3 regions of the Leptolyngbya sp. NK1-12 genome follow, and region 3 is predicted to be linked to each of the others. Evidence: predicted binding sites of a transcription regulator. Region 3 holds the regulator's gene; each other region holds the start of a gene.
What was found. The regulator NtcA, encoded in region 3, controls nitrogen genes in cyanobacteria. The targets are predictions, from matches to a motif close to TTTGTANNNNNNNNTACAAA.
Positions count from the first base shown of each region.

Region 1: the regulator NtcA is predicted to act here: its motif matches at 1,964-1,983, upstream of glnA (type I glutamate--ammonia ligase).
Region 2: the regulator NtcA is predicted to act here: its motif matches at 1,980-1,999, upstream of HJG54_RS05795 (circularly permuted type 2 ATP-grasp protein).

Region 1 is NZ_CP053586.1:1,913,908-1,920,010, forward strand. Features, by position in the region: gene HJG54_RS07765 (nucleotidyltransferase family protein) at 1-162, shown strand, start outside; gene glnA (type I glutamate--ammonia ligase) at 273-1,691, opposite strand; gene apcB (allophycocyanin subunit beta) at 2,439-2,948, shown strand; gene HJG54_RS07780 (glycosyltransferase family 1 protein) at 3,328-4,680, opposite strand; gene HJG54_RS07785 (glutathione S-transferase family protein) at 5,092-5,703, opposite strand; gene HJG54_RS07790 (spore photoproduct lyase family protein) at 5,907-6,103, shown strand, end outside.
Region 2 is NZ_CP053586.1:1,452,457-1,458,559, forward strand. Features, by position in the region: gene HJG54_RS05775 (GAF domain-containing sensor histidine kinase) at 1-395, shown strand, start outside; gene HJG54_RS05780 (hypothetical protein) at 511-741, shown strand; gene HJG54_RS05785 (hypothetical protein) at 811-960, opposite strand; gene HJG54_RS05790 (ABC transporter permease) at 938-1,606, opposite strand; gene HJG54_RS05795 (circularly permuted type 2 ATP-grasp protein) at 2,060-3,502, shown strand; gene HJG54_RS05800 (alpha-E domain-containing protein) at 3,523-4,476, shown strand; gene HJG54_RS05805 (hypothetical protein) at 4,504-5,649, opposite strand; gene HJG54_RS05810 (MBOAT family O-acyltransferase) at 5,689-6,103, opposite strand, start outside.
Region 3 is NZ_CP053586.1:6,102,084-6,108,186, reverse strand. Features, by position in the region: gene HJG54_RS26235 (hypothetical protein) at 127-336, opposite strand; gene fabI (enoyl-ACP reductase FabI) at 615-1,415, opposite strand; gene ntcA (global nitrogen regulator NtcA) at 1,968-2,639, shown strand; gene HJG54_RS26220 (hypothetical protein) at 2,732-3,250, opposite strand; gene prfC (peptide chain release factor 3) at 3,589-5,220, opposite strand; gene HJG54_RS26210 (tellurite resistance TerB family protein) at 5,382-5,828, shown strand.

The DNA of each region.
Region 1 (6,103 bases), 2.4 Mb from region 3:
CAGTTTTGGAGCTGGTGGGGGTTGATGGAGCATTCAGGTTGGATTAAACCGACTGCTGAGGATCAAGCTTTCGTGCCATTGCCCCCTGCCCTTTCCTCGCTCTATTACCTGATTCGCCCATTCCGGGTGCTGAGAAAGTATGGAACAACGCTGCTCCGGTGATAGGGCATTCATCACCGCTCATCACCAAAAAGGAGCAAGGGGATAGCAACCACCCTGCTCCTCAAAAAACCTTCTGAGTTTCTAGCAAAACTCAGATTAGCAATCCCAACCTAGCAGTCATAGTAGAGCGCAAACTCGTAGGGGTGAGGCCGCAGCCGCATCGGGTTCACCTCGTTGTCGAGCTTGTACTGAATCCAGGTGTTGATCAGGTCTTCGGTAAAGACGCCGCCGGTGGTCAAGAAGTCATGATCTTTCTCGAGGCACTCCAGCGCATCTTCTAGCGATCCTGGCGTAGAAGGAATCTTCGCCAATTCTTCGGGGCTGAGGTCGTAGATGTCCACATCCAGCGGTTCGCCCGGATCGATCTGGTTCTTGATCCCATCGATACCGGCGCAGAGCATAGCGGCAAAGGCCAGGTAGGGGTTCGAGGTAGCATCCGGACAGCGGAACTCCAGACGTTTTGCCTTCGGGTTCGAGCCAGACAAGGGAATCCGCACCGAAGCTGAACGGTTGCCCTGCGAGTAAGCCAAGTTCACTGGAGCTTCAAAGCCTGGAACGAGGCGCTTGTAGGAGTTGGTGGTGGGGTTGGTGAAGGCGAGCAGAGCTGGAGCATGCTTCAGGATGCCGCCGATGTACCACAGCGCCATCTGGCTCAGGCCGGCATACTTGTCGCCACCGAACAGAGGCTGCCCATCCTTCCAGATTGACTGGTGCGTGTGCATCCCCGAACCGTTGTCGTTGAAGACTGGTTTGGGCATGAAGGTAACGGTTTTGCCGTACTTGCGGGCTACATTCTTGATGCAGTACTTGTAGATCATCAAGTTGTCAGCAGACTTGACCAGCGTATCGAAGCGGATGCCCAATTCGCACTGACCACCTGTTGCTACTTCATGGTGATGCTTTTCAATCGGTACACCGCACTCAGCCATCGTCAGCAGCATCTCACTGCGCATGTCCTGGGAGGTGTCGGTGGGAGCAACAGGGAAGTAGCCCTCCTTGTAGCGAGGCTTGTAGCCCAGGTTGCCGCCCTCTTCCTTGCGGCCCGAATTCCAGCGGCCTTCGACTGAATCGACGTAGTAGTAGCCTTCGTGCTGGTTTTGGTCGAACCGGACATCATCAAAGATGAAGAACTCGGCTTCAGGACCAAAGAAGGCAGTATCGCCAATGCCGCTGGCGGTAAGGTAGTCGAGGGCTTTTTGGGCGATCACGCGCGGGCAGCGAGAATAAGGTTCACCAGTCCGGGGTTCCTTAATGCTGCAAATGAAGCTCATGGTCGGCTCTTTCATGAACGGATCGATCCAAGCTGTGTCCGGATCGAGCACCATCGACATGTCCGACTCGTTGATGGCTTTCCAACCGCGGATACTGGAGCCATCAAACGCCACACCATCGACAAAGCTGCTTTCATCAATTTGGTTTTCGTAGACCGTCAAATGCTGCCAAATTCCCGGCAGGTCAATAAACTTGAGGTCAATCAGCTTGATGCCCTTCTCTTTAATCAAGCTCAAGACTTCTTGGGGGGTTGCCATGACTACTCCTTAAACAATCTCTTAGGCTGTCTCTTGATATGCACGCTTACTCGCAGAGAGTATTTACTCAAAGGGAGTAAAAATATTGGGCTGGCGCTTGGATTTGCACTGAAGCCGATCGTTGAAGCCAATATGATATAGATGCGACTTTACCCCATTGATTCAGCAGCAGCTCTCGACTCAGCGATTACCTTGCTCCAGCAGGAGGAAACATCCTCAACGAACCGGACTTCAATTCACCTGAATCATCCTAGGAACAGGCTTACACAGATTTTGTATTCAAAACTACAAATCAATCTTTTTACTTGATTAAACTTGCTCAATGGGTTATTGACCTAATCTGCCAAGTGGTACTGCCGGATGTGTAGGAGCGGTTGTTTAGCGCCTCAGCTGGTTGTAAATCGAGGTTTTGTGGCTTGCAGAACCGATGGCGCTGCTGTAACTACTCGTGAATCCCCAGGCTTACCAAGACAGTTAAGATAAGAATCTTTACAGTTCTTGGCTTGCTTCTCAGGTTTGGACGCAATTCTGTCAAACGCTGCATGATAAACTAAATGGCGATTGCCAGTCTTCATGTAGCCACATGTAAGGCATTAAAAATTAGGTCAGGGGGCAGGCATCTTGTCTGCGGTGGGCAAGGCGCTCATACTACAGCATCCCCGCTGATTTTTAATTTGTCTATGGCCTACAGGCAATCAAGACATAGTAAACAGACTACTGATAACAAAACTTGGGAGACGAAATCTGATGCGGGATGCGGTGACCAGCCTGATTAAAAACTACGACAGCACCGGTCGATATCTCGATCGCAACGCCCTGGATTCTCTGAAATCTTATTTTGAGAGTGGTACAGCTCGTGTGCAAGCAGCAGCCGTAATCAATGGTAATGCCGCTGCCATCGTCAAGCAGGCAGCGTTACGTCTGTTTGAGGATATTCCAGAGCTAATTCGTCCGGGTGGAAACGCTTATACCACTCGTCGCTATGCGGCCTGCCTACGCGATATGGACTATTACCTGCGCTACGCTAGCTATGCCCTAGTGGCAGGCAATACCGATGTGCTGGATGAGCGGGTGCTCTACGGTCTGAGGGAAACCTACAACTCACTGGGTGTACCGATTGGTCCGACCGTTGTTGGTATCCAGATTATGAAAGATATCGTTAGGGAACGAGTCGCTGAGGCCGGAATTGCCACCGATGCCTATCTGGATGAACCCTTCGACTACCTGACTCGCGAACTGAGCGAAACGGACGTTTAGACGAGCGAGTTGAATTAGCTAAATCAATTCATAACAATTCATGACAGGGATGCCAAAATAGGCCCCTGTTTTTTGTTGATTAAGGTTTTTTATTATGGGTCAGTTGAAACCTGAAACTCGGCATCTCTGCCACGTTATAGGCTTGGGATGATGCCATTAAAGCTGATCGAGCTGTTGTTTCAGTTCCTCCAGTTTCACATCAATTGCAGCACAGCTAAAACGAGGTTTTGAGGAATCAGAATCAGGAAGCTGAGGAGCAAAACCTAGTAACTGTGCTTTTATTGCTGCCAGTTCTGCATCAATATCACTGCCTGACTCTAGCATTGCCTAGACTGACCTAATCATGTGGATGGTTTGCCGAAGCTTAAGTATCCGAAGCTTAAGTATCCAATGCTGTGCGATAGGCGTAATGCAGCCGCTTGATGTAGTTCTCCATGCTAAACCGCTCCGCGTTAAGCCGACCTGCTTCGACGAGACTCTGCCGCAGATCCCTGTCGCCCAACAGAGTTTCGAGCTGCTTCGTAATATCCTTAACGCTGTAGGGATCGGCATAGAGGGCCGCATCTCCGCAGATTTCGGGTAAACAGGAGACGTTGGAGGTAATCACCGGGCAGCCGAAGTTCATCGCTTCTAGAGGCGGCAGACCAAACCCTTCGTAGAGGGAGGGAAAGACCAGACAATAGGCTCCGCTGAACAGATAGCGCAGGCTCTCCATCGTCACATATTCCAGCAGTTTCACCTTTTTCGTCGATTCTTTGTCATCGCTCAAGAATTGGGCCTTGCCCAGCTCATCTTCCCAGAGCCAACCCTTTTTGCCGACGATCACCAGCGGCATATCGGTGTCAATCGAGGCATAGGCGTCAATTAAGCGACCCACATTTTTCTTCGGCTCGATCGCGCCCACAAACAGAATGTAGTTTTGGTACTTTAGGCTGTAGCGACGCAGAAACCGGGCGATCTCAGCGTCGGTGGCTTCTAGCGGCTTGAGAGCAATTGGCTGGTAGGTAACGATGACTTTGGCGGGATCAACATCGTAGTAGGTGAGGATATCTTGCTTGGAGTGCTCGGAAACGGTGATCGTAACGGCAGATTCCTTCAAGGTATCTTTGATTTTGTTGTAGAAGATCTTCTTGCCGTCAAGGGTGGCGTAGGGCAATCGCAGCGGAATCAGATCATGGACAGTGGTAATTTTCTTCGCGCCCCGCACCTGCATGGGCAGCGGATAAGTGGCGTGCCAAATGTTTACTTTTTCCTCAACATTGATGCTAGTCGTCAACCGCAGGCGGTCGTATAGTCCATTCGCGAGGTCATAGCAGTAGGGCATACTGAACGATGTGGCGTACTTGAGGAAATCTTCGGTGTACTGCCCTTTCTTGACCACCAATCCGGCAAAGGACTTTCTACGCTTGGCCCGATAAAACGGAGAGGCTGATTTCAATAGCCATTTGGCTAAGCTTGGCCAGTCCTGTCGCCCGCCTTGATTGTCGAAGAAGAAGATTTCGTCGAGAATTTCGTTGTTTTTGTAGCCGCTGCGGCTGAGCAGAATGTCTACCTTAGCTCCGAGGCGATCCAGCGCTTCGAGCAGACTGAGACCATAGGTTTTGATGCCGGTGCCCTTGGTGAGTTGCAGGTTGAAGGCATCCACCAGAACTTTGACTCCGGCCAGGTTCAAGTCAGTCTCCAACTCTGGAGCAGGTGCTGTAACCCGTTGATTGTCGGTTGATAGTCCCATTCGCCATACTCCTGCAAAATAGCCACAGTGGTATATGATGCCATCTTTGGGGACGGGGGGGAATTGGAGATGGGGGGGTGAGGAGTGAGGAGTGGGGAGTGGGGAGTGGGGGGTGAGGGGCTTCGACGCGAGCGCTCAGCCGAGCGGTGGGGAGTCAGGAGGATTTTTGCTTTTGAATTCTTAATCTAGCTCTGTTATCGCTAGGAATTAGGAACCAAACTTTACCTAGCCTTAACTGATGCGGGAAATTCTGCTTCTGGCTCCTGAATAGGTCAACCGAATTATTTTTAGACTTACTAACCCGAGCGCTTTATAGTCAACACCCTCACCCCCTACCCCTCACCCCCTACCCCTCACCCCCTACCCCTCACCCCTCACCCCTCACTCCTGTCTCCTACAAAAACAACCTAATCACATCGCAATATATCCCGGAAGCTGTTGGATTCTGTTGAGCCAGGTGATGAGGTTGAGATAGGGAGATAAATCAATCTGACTGTCTGCGGCTCGGTAGATGTAGGGATAGCAGGCAATGTCGGCGATGGTGGGATGGTGGCATTCTAGCCACGGTTGATTTTCGAGATGCTGATCCATTACCTGTAATAGCTGCTTGGCTGTGCGCTCGGCTTTAGCTCGGTCGATTGGCACACCGAGTAAGAAGTGGCGTCTAAGAGCTGTGAGGCTATGTTCAATTTCGTTGGCGGCAATTGATAGCCATTGCATTATTTTAGCCATATATTCGGCGTCGATGGGCAGCCAGTTGTTATCGTATTTTCGGGCTAAATAAACTAGAATTGCCTGTGAGTCTCGAATATTCACGTTAACATCTACTAGAACAGGAACTTGTCCCATTGGGTTAAGCTGCAAAAACTCTGGTAAGCGGTGCTCTTTGGCGGCCAGATTAATGCCAATCCATTCGTAGGGCAGATCGAGCAATGATAGCATCAGGCGCACTTTGTAGACATTACCGGATTGGTGGGTACCGTATAGTTTGCGCGAAGATTCAGATCGTGGACTTGGAAGCATGATTGTGCGTGGTTGATTTTCAGCGATGGATCAAAGACTGCTCACCTGCATTATTATCCCTGAATGATGCGGCAACTACTCTGAATTCAGACGGTTCTCCGTCGCTGATAATTTGAGCGAAGTGCGTCACCCTATAAGAGTGAACTGATTTTGATGACACTGTGCTAAATTTAACGACTCAAGCATCGCCTGTTGAAGCATCTATGCGAGTATCGTCGCCAGTCACTTCAGGGGCGCAACCGCGTCTGTGGATGCCGGAGCGGGTTTTGGTGACGCCTGCGGCCCTAGAAGAACCTTGGGGTCAGCAGATTTTGCAGCGTGTAGAGAAGTTGGGTTTACCGATCAAGAAATTATCCCAGAATCGACTTACCGGACTGCGGGGCGAGGACGAGCGCCAGAC
Region 2 (6,103 bases), 1.9 Mb from region 3:
ATATTCCAATCGATTTGCCGCCCCTTACCACAGATGTCGCTGACCTGGAGCGGATTTTGACTGAGCTATTGACCAACGCCTGCAAATATACCCTTGCCGGAGGGACGATCACAGTCTCGGCTGCGTTGTGGAATCCCTCGCCTCCTAATTCGGCCCCCATGCTAGACCTAACGATCTGCAATCCAGGCATTTCGCTCTCAGCCGATGAGTGCGAGCGTATTTTTGATCAGTTCTATCGTTTCCCCAGTAGCGCTCCCGGCAAACAGCAGGGCATAGGATTGGGTTTGGCGCTGGTTAAAAAACTAACGACCCGAATAGGGGCTACGATTGAGGCTAAAAGCAGCGCAGACCATCTGGTATTCAGGCTACGTCTACCCCTCACGGCATCGAATTAATTTCTGAATCAGTTGAGCTACATTGGTAATTGAGTCTGTCCGGGTGCATTGGCTTTCTCAAGGACGGACATTGATCCGCTCTATGATTTGGCTAGAAAATCAAGGACTTGAGTTTATGCTTCCTAGCGATCGTTCCCAACCCAACTTTCGTTCTAGACTGAATGCCTGGCTATACAAATTACGCGAATGGATTCGTCAAGAAATTGTGGATGACGATCCTTGGGACGATGAAACGCTATTTCCGGATGGGCAAAACGGTTCTGGTCAGCCGATTATCTTAGAACCAGCAAAGTTGGAAACACTGACCAAACAGCTACCCACTGTAGATGATTACAGTTCCAATTGATTCAACACAACATATCCAGTCCTGTCATAGCAACTCACAATAACCTTCTTGATTGCGTTTTGATACGTTTTAAGTAATCAGCCTGACGATTAGACGTTCCTGTAGCGCCAACATCTCTCTGGCATCCAGCAGAACCAGTGAGCCTACCAGTGCCATCAGAGCACAGGCATCTGCTGCGACAAACCAGCCGCCCTCACTATTGCATTTGTATGCTTTCATTCAACTTCTGGAGTGAGGAACGTTTAATCCGACGCGCAGGGTTTGCAGCCCACTCTAATCCCAGGAAAGCTGTATTAATCGCCAATGCCAGCAGAGAGACAACGATAGCACCCAGCCAAATTTTGTCATCGCGTTTTTGGGCAATCCCGTCAAACAATAGGGTTCCCAGTCCTCCTGCGCCGAATTTAGCTCCAATCGTAGCGATGCCAATGGTGACAACGGTTGCAATCCGGAGTCCGGCCAAGAAGATCGGTAGAATCAGTGGTACCTGAATTTGCCACCACCGTTGCCAATAGCTCATTCCCATGCCTCGTGCTGCTTCCAAGACAGCAGGCTGGATCGATTGTAAGCCCACCACCAGACTGCGCACCAAAATCACCTGAGCATAGAGCACCATTGCCGCAATCACAGACCAGGCATTCAACCCGAAAAACGGTACCAGCAGAATAATTAGAGCTAAGCTCGGCACCGTGTAAAGAATGCCTAAAATGCCCAAGAACGGTACATTTAACCACCGGTAGCGGCTAATCAACAGCGCCAACGGCAACGCAATCAACACCGACAGCACCAACGTCAGGCTAGTCATTGATAGGTGTTGCAGCAGCAGTTGCCAAACGGTAGCCGGATTCTTCAGCAGGTATTCCATGTAGATCAATTTGCTATCTGATATAGCGATCCTAATATCAGTTGGAAACTATCAGTTGGAAACTATCAGTTGGAATTGGTCTGGCTCAATTCTTTGAGTACGGCTTGGTGCTTGAATATCGTGGATCCCAAGCTCCTCAACTCAATATTTGGATCTGCCCCTTTTCTGGGATGCCCACAGGGCTATCATCCCACTGGTAGGAAATTTTGAACAGCAACGGTTCGAGAAAGTCCCCCAGAATGGAGGATGTAGGGAGCTTTTTAAACCGCTGCTTCGGATTGCCTCAAACTTCTGCCAACTGACATCCCGATAGCGCAACCTGCCGCTAAGTAACGGCCAAGTAATGGCTAACAGTCAACAATTCCAATGTCAATTTGTATCTTAAGCTACAGATAGAAGCAGGAGGGAACGTCTAGCTTCTACTAATCGATAGCTAATCGTTCCTATCTCAAGGTGCAGTTCAACCAGTACGATCCAGGCGATTATTACGACGAGCTGTTTGAGGCGAAAGATCAACCTCGCCCCGAGGCCGCCCTGCTGATTGAGCGAATCAACTCCATGTCAATGGCAGAGCTTCAGCAGCGGCAGCAGGCAGCTCAAAATGCCCTATTCCGGCTCGGCGTCACGTTCAATGTCTACAGCGACAGGCAAGGTACTGAACGGATCCTGCCATTTGATATCATTCCTCGCATCCTGTCAGTTCGAGAATGGGAATGGCTAGAACGCGGACTAAAGCAGCGAATTGAGGCCCTCAATCTGTTTTTGACTGATATTTACAGCGATCAAAAAATCCTCAAGGATGGGGTGATTCCCTTAGAATTGATTGAATCGGCTAGCGGCTTTCTCAAGCCCTGTATGGGGTTGAAACCCTCTCAAGGCGTTTGGTGCCACATCACCGGGACCGATTTGGTGCGCGACCGCGATGGCCAATGGTATGTGCTGGAAGACAATCTGCGCTGTCCTTCGGGTGTCTCCTATGTGCTGGAGAATCGGCGCGTCATGAAAACCACCTTTCCGCAGGTGTTCAACCGCATGAACATTCTGCCGGTGGATGACTATGCCAGTCAGTTACTAGAAACCCTGCTGCACCTAGCCCCAACCGGGCTACCGGAACCAACCGTGGTGGTACTAACCCCCGGCATCTACAATTCTGCCTACTTCGAGCATTCCTTTCTAGCCCAACAAATGGGTGTGGAGCTGGTTGAAGGCCGGGATTTGGTGGTGGCGGATGGCTATTTGCAGATGCGCACCACCCGCGGGCTGAAGCGGGTTGATGTGATCTATCGCCGCATTGATGATGATTTTCTGGATCCGCAGACATTTCGCTCCGACTCTATGCTTGGTGTCCCCGGCATTATGGATGTGTATCGAGCCGGACGACTGGCGATTGCTAATGCCCCAGGCACCGGCGTAGCAGACGACAAGGTAATCTATGCCTATGTGCCCCAAATGATTCGCTATTACCTGGGCGAAGAGCAAATCCTGCCCAATGTGCCGACCTACCTCTGCTGGGAAGCGGATCAGCAGCAGCATGTTCTGCAAAATCTCGATAAACTCGTGGTCAAAGCCGCTAGCGAATCGGGAGGCTACGGCATGTTGGTGGGTCCCCACGCCACGCCAGAACAGCGGGAAGAGTTTGCTGGACGCATCCAGGCAAAGCCGCGCAATTACATTGCCCAGCCGACGCTTTGTCTTTCCCGCGTACCGACCTTATTTGAAGACCATTTTGAAGGCTGCCACGTCGATCTGCGCCCCTACATCCTCTACGGCAAAGAAATTTATGTGAATCCAGGTGGCCTGACTCGCGTTGCGCTGCGGCGGGGTTCGCTGGTAGTCAACTCGTCACAAGGGGGGGGAAGTAAAGATACATGGGTGGTGGGGTGGGAAAAGTTTTGAGTTAATTTTGGCCTTAAATTATGCTCAGTCGGGTTGCGGATTCAATTTACTGGCTCAATCGCTATGTAGAACGGGCAGAAAATATCGCCCGCTTTGTCGATGTCAATTTGAACTTGCTGCTGGATGCGCCGGTGGTGATGACCCAACAGTGGGAGCCACTGATCATGACAACCGGCGATCTGCCGCTGTTTCGGGAGCGCTATGGCAAGGCAACGGCAGACAATGTGATCCAGTTTTTAACGTTTGATCAGAATTATTCCAACTCGATCCTTTCCTGCTTGCGGGCAGCGCGGGAGAACGCTCGATCGGTACGGGAAATTATTTCATCGGAGATGTGGGAGCAGGTCAACACATTTTATCTGATGGTCCTGGATGCATCTCAAGTTCAGCCCCTACCTGCCTTGCCTAGCTTCTTTGCCGAAGTGAAGATGGCAAGCCATCTGTTTGCCGGCGTGATGGATGCCACCATGGCCCACAACGAGGGCTGGCATTTTGGCCGCTTGGGGCGTTTGATTGAACGGGCCGATAAAACGGCGCGCATTCTGGATGTGAAGTATTTCATTTTACTGCCAGAAGTCAATTATGTCGGAACGGCACTGGACGAACTGCAATGGATTGCCTTACTCAAGTCGGCCAGTGGCTATGAGATGTACCGCAAACGGCAACGCCGTATCAGCCCGACTGACATCGCCAAATTTTTGATTCTGGATCGGGAGTTTCCCCGCTCGATTCAGTTTTGCCTCCTAGAGGCCGAGCAGTCCTTACACCAAATCACTGGCTGTAGTCCCGGCACCTGGAACAATGCTGCCGATCGAACGCTAGGCCGCCTCCGCGCTGAGCTAGACTTCATTACGATTGAAGAAATTATCCAAACTGGACTACACGAATTTCTCGATCACATTCAAATTCAGCTCAATTATCTAGGCAGGAATATCTTTGAAACGTTCTTCTCGCTGGAGAAAATACATTCCTAAATCTATTCCCTGTGATTGGCTGTTGATCTAAAGCGCCTCTTGCTTCCACTGTTCCACAAGCTGCACCACCTCTGGATTTTGGCGTGCCCACGCTTGCCGTTCCGCTCGAATGGTTGCCAAGTGAGATCCGATAGTATCTGTTGTCACTAGCGTACCAAAATCGTCTGGAATGTCGGCTTCATAGCCAAGTACTCGGTTGAGAACCAGATCCCCGATATGGGGCAGGTAGTGGGAACTTTCTAAGTAGTTTTGCATGTCGTCTGAGATTGGCTCTGCTGTGATGCTGTTGTAACCAGAAAAATCCCAGACTGGAGTGATTTTTACTACTTGACGTTTCCAGTCCTCAAAGGCTGGCCACAGCCCTGCGGCATGAATCGCTTCCCACTGGGTGACATGAGCTGGAGAAATGAATACTTTCAGGTCAATCCCTTTTTGCTGGCAGGTGTCAACGATGGCCTGTAGATAGCCGAGCTGCTTCTGGGAGGTTTGGTAATCATCATACCAATGTTGAAAATAGGCAGTTTTGAGGTGGAGTTCAAACACATCCTGCGTTGAGCGGTCGGTCGGATTATGGCGAATTAGCCTGCCGTTGCTTAGATAGTAATCTTTAGGAGTGGAGCGGCTAAGATTGGTAGCAAGCGTGGCCACACTCGACTTAAACGTATCGGTCGAGAACAGAAACGGCGGTAGTTTTGGCAAATGATCAGTTTGTTTGAGCGTATTCTCAAGCTCTGGTGCAAGCTGCTCACCATTCCCGTCTTCCTTGACACCAAAGGCAACCATATCGATGCCAATTATCACCTGCTTCAGGTCGGGCTGGTTTGCCAAGGCATGTTCAAAGTAGCGCATAGCCTCATACATGTCGCCAGCCGGAATCGCCAAATTGTAAGCCGGTTGGACCAATGCCGGATGCTCCGGATTCAAACCGATATCGGCTCTGGAGGTACCCAAAAAAATGGTCTTTGGCCGGATCCGCATGACCTGAACAGCTTTGAATGTTCTGGTATCCTTGCTGCTGTCAGGTTTCAGCTCAGTTAGATTAGCTAGCACTTGAGTACCAGCCAAATGGTATGGATCAACAAGCGCATTGACACCAACGACAACAGCCGCATTGACCAAAATGAAACTTGCCAATACGTTAGAAAATTTCCGGTATGGATCAGTATTCTCCATTTTCGATTGATGCTCCTACTGATGAATAGTTTCAGTGTTCTAAAACTGGAAGTATAAAAATTCAGAAACCCGATTGAGCGAAAATAGGCTGAGTGATGCCACGATACTGATAGCAAACGCCCACCACCAGTTGGGTTTAAAGTGGCGCATAATTTGCTGGGTATTCGGCAGCAACACCACACCCAATAACAGCAGAATCAGCAGTTTGGGATTGCCTTGATAGACGAGTTGATTGGAGAATTGCACACCCAATGGCGACAGCCACTGCAACAAACTTTGAAAGCCACTCGGCAGAATAATTGGTTTTCCTCCTAGCATGGCACTCAGCAGGTGCATCGCATCTTGGAAACTGCTCGCCCTAAAAAACACCCAGCTCACCACAACGGCAAAGAAAGTAATCGTCCAGCCCAAAACCGCAGGCAAGCGCCAGTTCAATTTGCGCCATCCGTGATTG
Region 3 (6,103 bases):
TCTATTTTGCCTCAGCATCTGACAAAAAAACGCCACTCAGACCAGAGTGACGTAAACCATTTGACGTGACCAATTCTTAGGGTAGGGATTGCTTGGACGATAACCCTGCTACTGAGATTAACCCTGCTACTGAGACAATTGGGCCTTAAGCGGGGTAGCTGTCGATTTGGCGAGCTTCTTGCGGATAATGGAAGGCAAAACTAGCGGCCAAAAGAGTGTAGCAATAATCAAAACCATCCAGGAGAGGCGATCGGTTTTGGGTGTAGAAGTGTCCTTCCAAAAGGCACGAAATGAAACGCCAAAGACAAGAAGCGCGCCAGTGATGTAGAGTACCATGCTGCTGAATTCCTTGATGCTTACGCCTGTTAACTTGCATCTGTTAACTCGATCAAACCACTTGCATTCGCTGAGGAGTAAGGCTAGAATCACCGATTTTGTTTGATCAAGTTCTGCCAAGCTTCCTGGAGAATACCGAAAAATTGACCTCTGTTCTGCCGTGATTTCACGAATCGTTACGTCTGGTCAAACCAGTAGCTCAGTAGTTTCCGCAAAAAACGCTCTGGCTTCAGAGCAACGACAGGCAGGCGCAGTTCCATCAATTCAGGCAATTCAGCTTATTCCTCAGCTTTTGCAGGCTCAGACATGCCCATAATTTCGTAGCCCGCATCTACGTAGAGGATCTGCCCGGTAATGCCGCTAGCCAGATCGCTGCACAGAAATGCGGCTGCATTGCCAACTTCCAGTTGCGTAACGGTACGCCGCAGCGGAGCCGCCCGTTCCACATGGTGAATCATGTCTAGAATGCCACCCACGGCAGAAGAGGCTAGCGTGCGAATTGGGCCAGCCGAGATCGCATTGACTCGTACCTTTTGCGGTCCCAGTTCAGCCGCGAGGTAGCGCACATTCATTTCCAGCGCTGCTTTTGCGATCCCCATCGTGTTGTAGTTGGGGATCACTCGCACGCCGCCCAAATAGCTGAGAGTGAGAATGCTGCCGCCCTCGGTCATTAATGGCTTCGCATAGCGACTGAGGCTGACCAGCGAATAGGCGCTCACTTCGATTGCTAGAGAGAAATCTTGACGCGATACGCTGCTGAAGTCACCGCTCAAGGCATCTTTGCTAGCAAACGCAAGGCAGTGAATCAAAATATCTAAGCGGCCCCACTTATCCTGAATCACCTCGAATGTTTCCTGCATCTGAGCTTCATTCTGCACATCACAGGGGAGGTACAAACTGGGTTGGAGCGGTTCTACCAAATCTGCCACTTTCTTTTCGTTGCGGCCCTTTTCATCAGGCAGATAGGTAATACCCAGATTGGCTCCTGCGGCGTGAAGCTGTTGGGCAATTCCCCAAGCGATTGAGCGGTTGTTAGCGATTCCTGTCACCAGGGCATTTTTTCCAGACAAATTCAACATGACCCTTCACCCAATGTCGTTTGGCGTCTCAAGAATACTGAAAAACGGGGACGGAAAGAAACTGGTGAGGGAGTTTTAAGTTTTGAGTTTTGGCGACATAGCCTGTACGCTGGGCGTTAGTCTTTGCTTAGGCATGGTGTGTAGTTTTGTAGCTTGCTGCTGTGGAAGTCTTGTGAACCGATGTTGCCCAGATGTAGCGTTGCCAGAGGCAGTAGCAGGGGTTTAAGTTCTACTGCCTTGCAACTTTTGGGTTGAACGGCTATGCTCTATTTTCATTACTCAGAAAAAATTCTGAAAATATCTCAGCAAATAGCATTCTGGTCTGAGATTTCAGCATTGTGTAATTCTTGCTACAAAAAACTATCGCATTCTTAAGTTTAGTGTTTTAAAGTCAGAGTTCTATCACAGTATGATTGTGTTATGCAGCACAATTTATCCTAAGAGTTCTGGCTAAAAACTGGTAGTAAGCGTAAATAAGTACGAAGAGCGCTTCGGGGGTTATTACAACTACAGGCTCATACAGGCTCACGATAATAGGCTAGGGATAAAGGCATGGTAGCGTTGCAAGATAGACCGTTAGCAAATGTATTCCGTCAGTTGAGCGGTGGTGCCTTCCCGCCTGTCGTAGAGACTTACGAGCGCGGCAAAACCATCTTCTTTCCAGGTGATCCAGCGGAACGGGTTTACTTCCTGATGCGAGGGGCGGTCAAACTCTCTAGGGTTTACGAAGCTGGGGAAGAGATTACCGTAGCCTTGCTGCGCGAGAATAGCGTCTTTGGCGTACTCTCTCTGATTACCGGGCACCGCGCCGACCGCTTCTACCACGCTGTTGCCTTTACGCCCGTGGAGTTGCTTTCAGTACCCATTGAGCAGGTTGAGAAGGCGCTCAAGGATAACCCAGAGCTGTCGATGATCATGCTGCAGGGTTTGTCGTCTCGCATCCTGCAGACTGAGATGATGATCGAAACCTTGGCGCATCGGGATATGGGTTCCCGTCTAGTTAGCTTTTTGCTAATTCTCTGCCGCGATTTTGGTGTTCCTGCTCAGGATGGCATCACCATCGATCTCAAACTTTCCCACCAGGCGATTGCAGAGGCAATTGGCTCGACGCGAGTAACAGTAACGCGGCTGCTAGGCGACTTGCGGCAAGACAAAATGATTTCCATTCATAAGAAAAAGATTACCGTTCACAATCCAGTCACCCTGAGTCAGCAGTTCACTTAGGTAAGCTTTGAGTGATAGAAACCCCCCAAATTGGGGGGCAGGAGGGCTTAGTTAGCCTTATATCTTCAAACTTTGCAAATCTTTCAAGTCAGTTAAGCAAGCACAAAGTCAACCTCATCAGCGCCTTTGGTTTTGCCCTGGCCACTGGTCAGTTTCTGCCCTTTTACCTCTACAGCAAAGGGAGTGCTGCCCAAGTTGATGTTGTAATCGGTTTCCTGATTGGTATAGCCAACGCTGGCAATCATCTTGCGGCCTTCGGGTGTGTAAATAAAGGCCAGCATTTGGTTTTTGTTTTTCTTATTGTCGCGTGCCCAAACCACCATGTACTGCTTGCCCTGGTAGTCGAACACCTTGGCTGGACGATTGGGAACATAGCGGCCTGGTTCGCCAAAGCTAACATCGAGGAATTTTTGCAGCGAGGCGTCTTGGACTTTGGCATAGGCCACTTCTGCGGCAGAAGCAGGCAGTTGATCACCCTGGCTTTCATCCGGGACATCTTCCTCACCCCGATTCTTGAAGTAATCAACCGCGGCTTTGGTGCCAATTGCGCCGACGGTAGCAATGCCAGCACCCACTAAGATGTTGCGAAGCAGATTATTACGATTAGTCATGATTCAGCAATATCCTGTAACGTTTTCAACTATAGGAGGGCCGTTCGCGCCTTCTAGGTAGGATTAACAAAAACTTCAGACTTGTAATACAGCCTTTTCCAGGCTAATGAAGTACAAAAAATAGGGTGCAGGGGCCGTGCCCCTACGTGGGGGCGAAGCCCCCACACCCCTCGTACCTTACCAGAGTGGAAAAAGCTATAGCAGGCTGATCAGTCATGAAAAGGGCCGCAGGAGCCGGGAGTCAGAACATTACCTACTCCTGCACCAGCGAGTTTGCCCGTTGATGCTCCGCTAACCGTTGCCCTACAGCAAACCCCACTCCTGACTCCTAGCTTTTTCTAAAGCGCTTCCGGCTCCTGACCTGACACCACCGGAGCCACCTTCTTCAGCTTTAGCTCTGGGTGCTCGCCTTCCACCTGCTGACAATTCCACTCATTACGAAACAGCAGCACCGGACGGCCCCAGCTATCTTTAACGGCAACCGTGTTGAATAAACGGCCTACCTTTTGCAAGGCTTCCCAACCGCCCTCCACCCAACGGGCAACGCTATAGGGCAGCGGATCGAGCAGAGTTTCCACGCCATATTCATTCTGCAAGCGGAACTGCACCACCTCAAACTGAAGCTGACCCACCGCCGCCAAGATTGGATCCCGCTTCGATTCGTCGGCAGAGTACATGATTTGTACCGCTCCTTCTTCGCGCAGTTCATTCACCCCCTTGCGGAATTGCTTGAACTTTGAGGGGTTAGGATTGCGCAAATAGGCAAACAGCTCTGGCGAGAACATAGGAATGCCTTCGTACTCCAGCTTTTGGCCGTTATAAATCGTATCGCCAATTGCAAATACGCCGGGGTTATTCAAGCCAATCACGTCACCTGGATAGGCTTCGGCCAACGATTCCCGATCCTGACCAAACAGCTTTTGGGGGTGAGAGAGCCGCACGGTTTTGCCGGAGCGGGCATGGTTCACCACCATATCCTTCTCGAACTTGCCAGAGCAGACGCGGATAAAGGCAATCCGGTCCCGATGTTTGGGGTCCATATTGGCTTGCAGCTTGAAGACAAACCCCGAAAAGTCTGGATGGGTTGGTTGAATTTCGCCAATCGTGCTGCGGCGAGATGCGGGTTTCAGCGCATAGTCGAGAAAAGCAGTCAAGAACAGCTCGACACCAAAATTGGTCATGGCGCTACCAAAGAAAACCGGCGTCATTTTGCCTTGATGAATCAAATCCAGATCAAACTCGGCCCCAACGCCATCGAGCAGCTCTAGATCTTCTTTGAGCTTGTAGTACAGATCCTGCTCTAACAGGTCTTCGATTCGCGGATCGCCCAAATCAATTACCGTATCAGCCGCTTCCCGGCTACCGTGGGCCGACCGCTCAAACAAATGAATCTGCCGCTGGCGGCGGTCGAATACTCCTTTAAACCGATCGCCCATACCGATTGGCCAGTTGACCGCATAGGTCTGCAAACCCAACTCTTGCTCGATCTCGTCCATCAGCTCAAACGGATCGCGTCCGGGCCGGTCCAGCTTGTTGAAGAAGGTGAAGATGGGAATCCCCCGCATCCGGCAGACTTCAAACAGCTTGCGGGTCTGTGGCTCTAGACCTTTGGCTGCATCTTCCAGCATCACGGCATTATCAGCCGCCGCTAGGGTGCGGTAGGTGTCTTCACTAAAATCTTGGTGGCCGGGAGTGTCGAGCAGGTTGATCCAGTAGCCGTCGTATTGAAATTGCAGCACGGTTGAGGTGATCGAAATGCCCCGCTGCTGTTCCATAGCCATCCAGTCGGAGGTAGCATGCCGCTGTGCCCGTCGCGCTTTCACTGCCCCAGCTTCGTGAATTGCACCTCCATAGAGCAGCAGTTTTTCCGTCAGCGTTGTTTTACCTGCGTCTGGGTGAGAAATAATGGCAAAATTGCGTCGCTTTTCTACCGCAGATTGCAATTCAGTTTCGAGTTCATCAGTAGGCATGAAAATTTATCAACCTGCTCAATTCGGCATGGCTCAACTTTATCTTCCAGCATAGCGAGAAATGCATAATTGGCTATCTCCTCTGGCTAGGGTTTCTTGGTTCCCACGGTTTAGTTGCAATGTGGGAATGCTAAGAAAATCAACAAACCAAGGAGAACATCATGGGTTTATTTGACAAGGTTTTTGGAGTGCAAAGCCAGGTGCAGGAAACCTTTAACCCAGCGGAAGCATTTGCCGCTATCTGCCTATCGGCGATTGCTTCGGATGGCTATTTGGCCGACGAAGAACTAGATGGCTTAATCAATTCAATCAACCGGATGCAGTTATTCAAAAGCTATCCACGCGATGTGATGCGCCGTATGTTCGACAAACTATTTGGAATTCTACGGCGGCAGGGAGCCGATGCCTTGTTCAACGGTGCCAAGGGTTCGTTGCCGTTTGAGCTACGAGAATCTGCTTTTGCCGTCGCAACTGACTTAATTTTGGCCGATGGCGTGGTGACTGAGCAGGAACAGGATTTCTTAAACCAGCTCTATCGCGCGCTAGAAATCAACGAGACATTGGCCCTAAAAATTGTGGAAGTGATGATGATTAAGAATCGAGGTTAATTGAGTTAAGCGAGATTAATAGGAGGTCTGGGGGCAGGAGGCAGAAGTAGGGTCCGCCGCAAGATAACAGTCAGTGGATTCTCAACCAGTGGATTCTCAACGGACACCCTCATCATGAAGTTAAGAGCCATTCTGGTTTTAGCTCCTGGCTCCTAACTCCTGACTCCTGACTCCCGTCGGCTGACGCTCTGGGAAGCCTGACTCCTATCTTCGCTTGTGAGCCAGCCCATCCCGCGCTATGGTTTGTTATGAACAGTGTTGATTGATACTGAAAT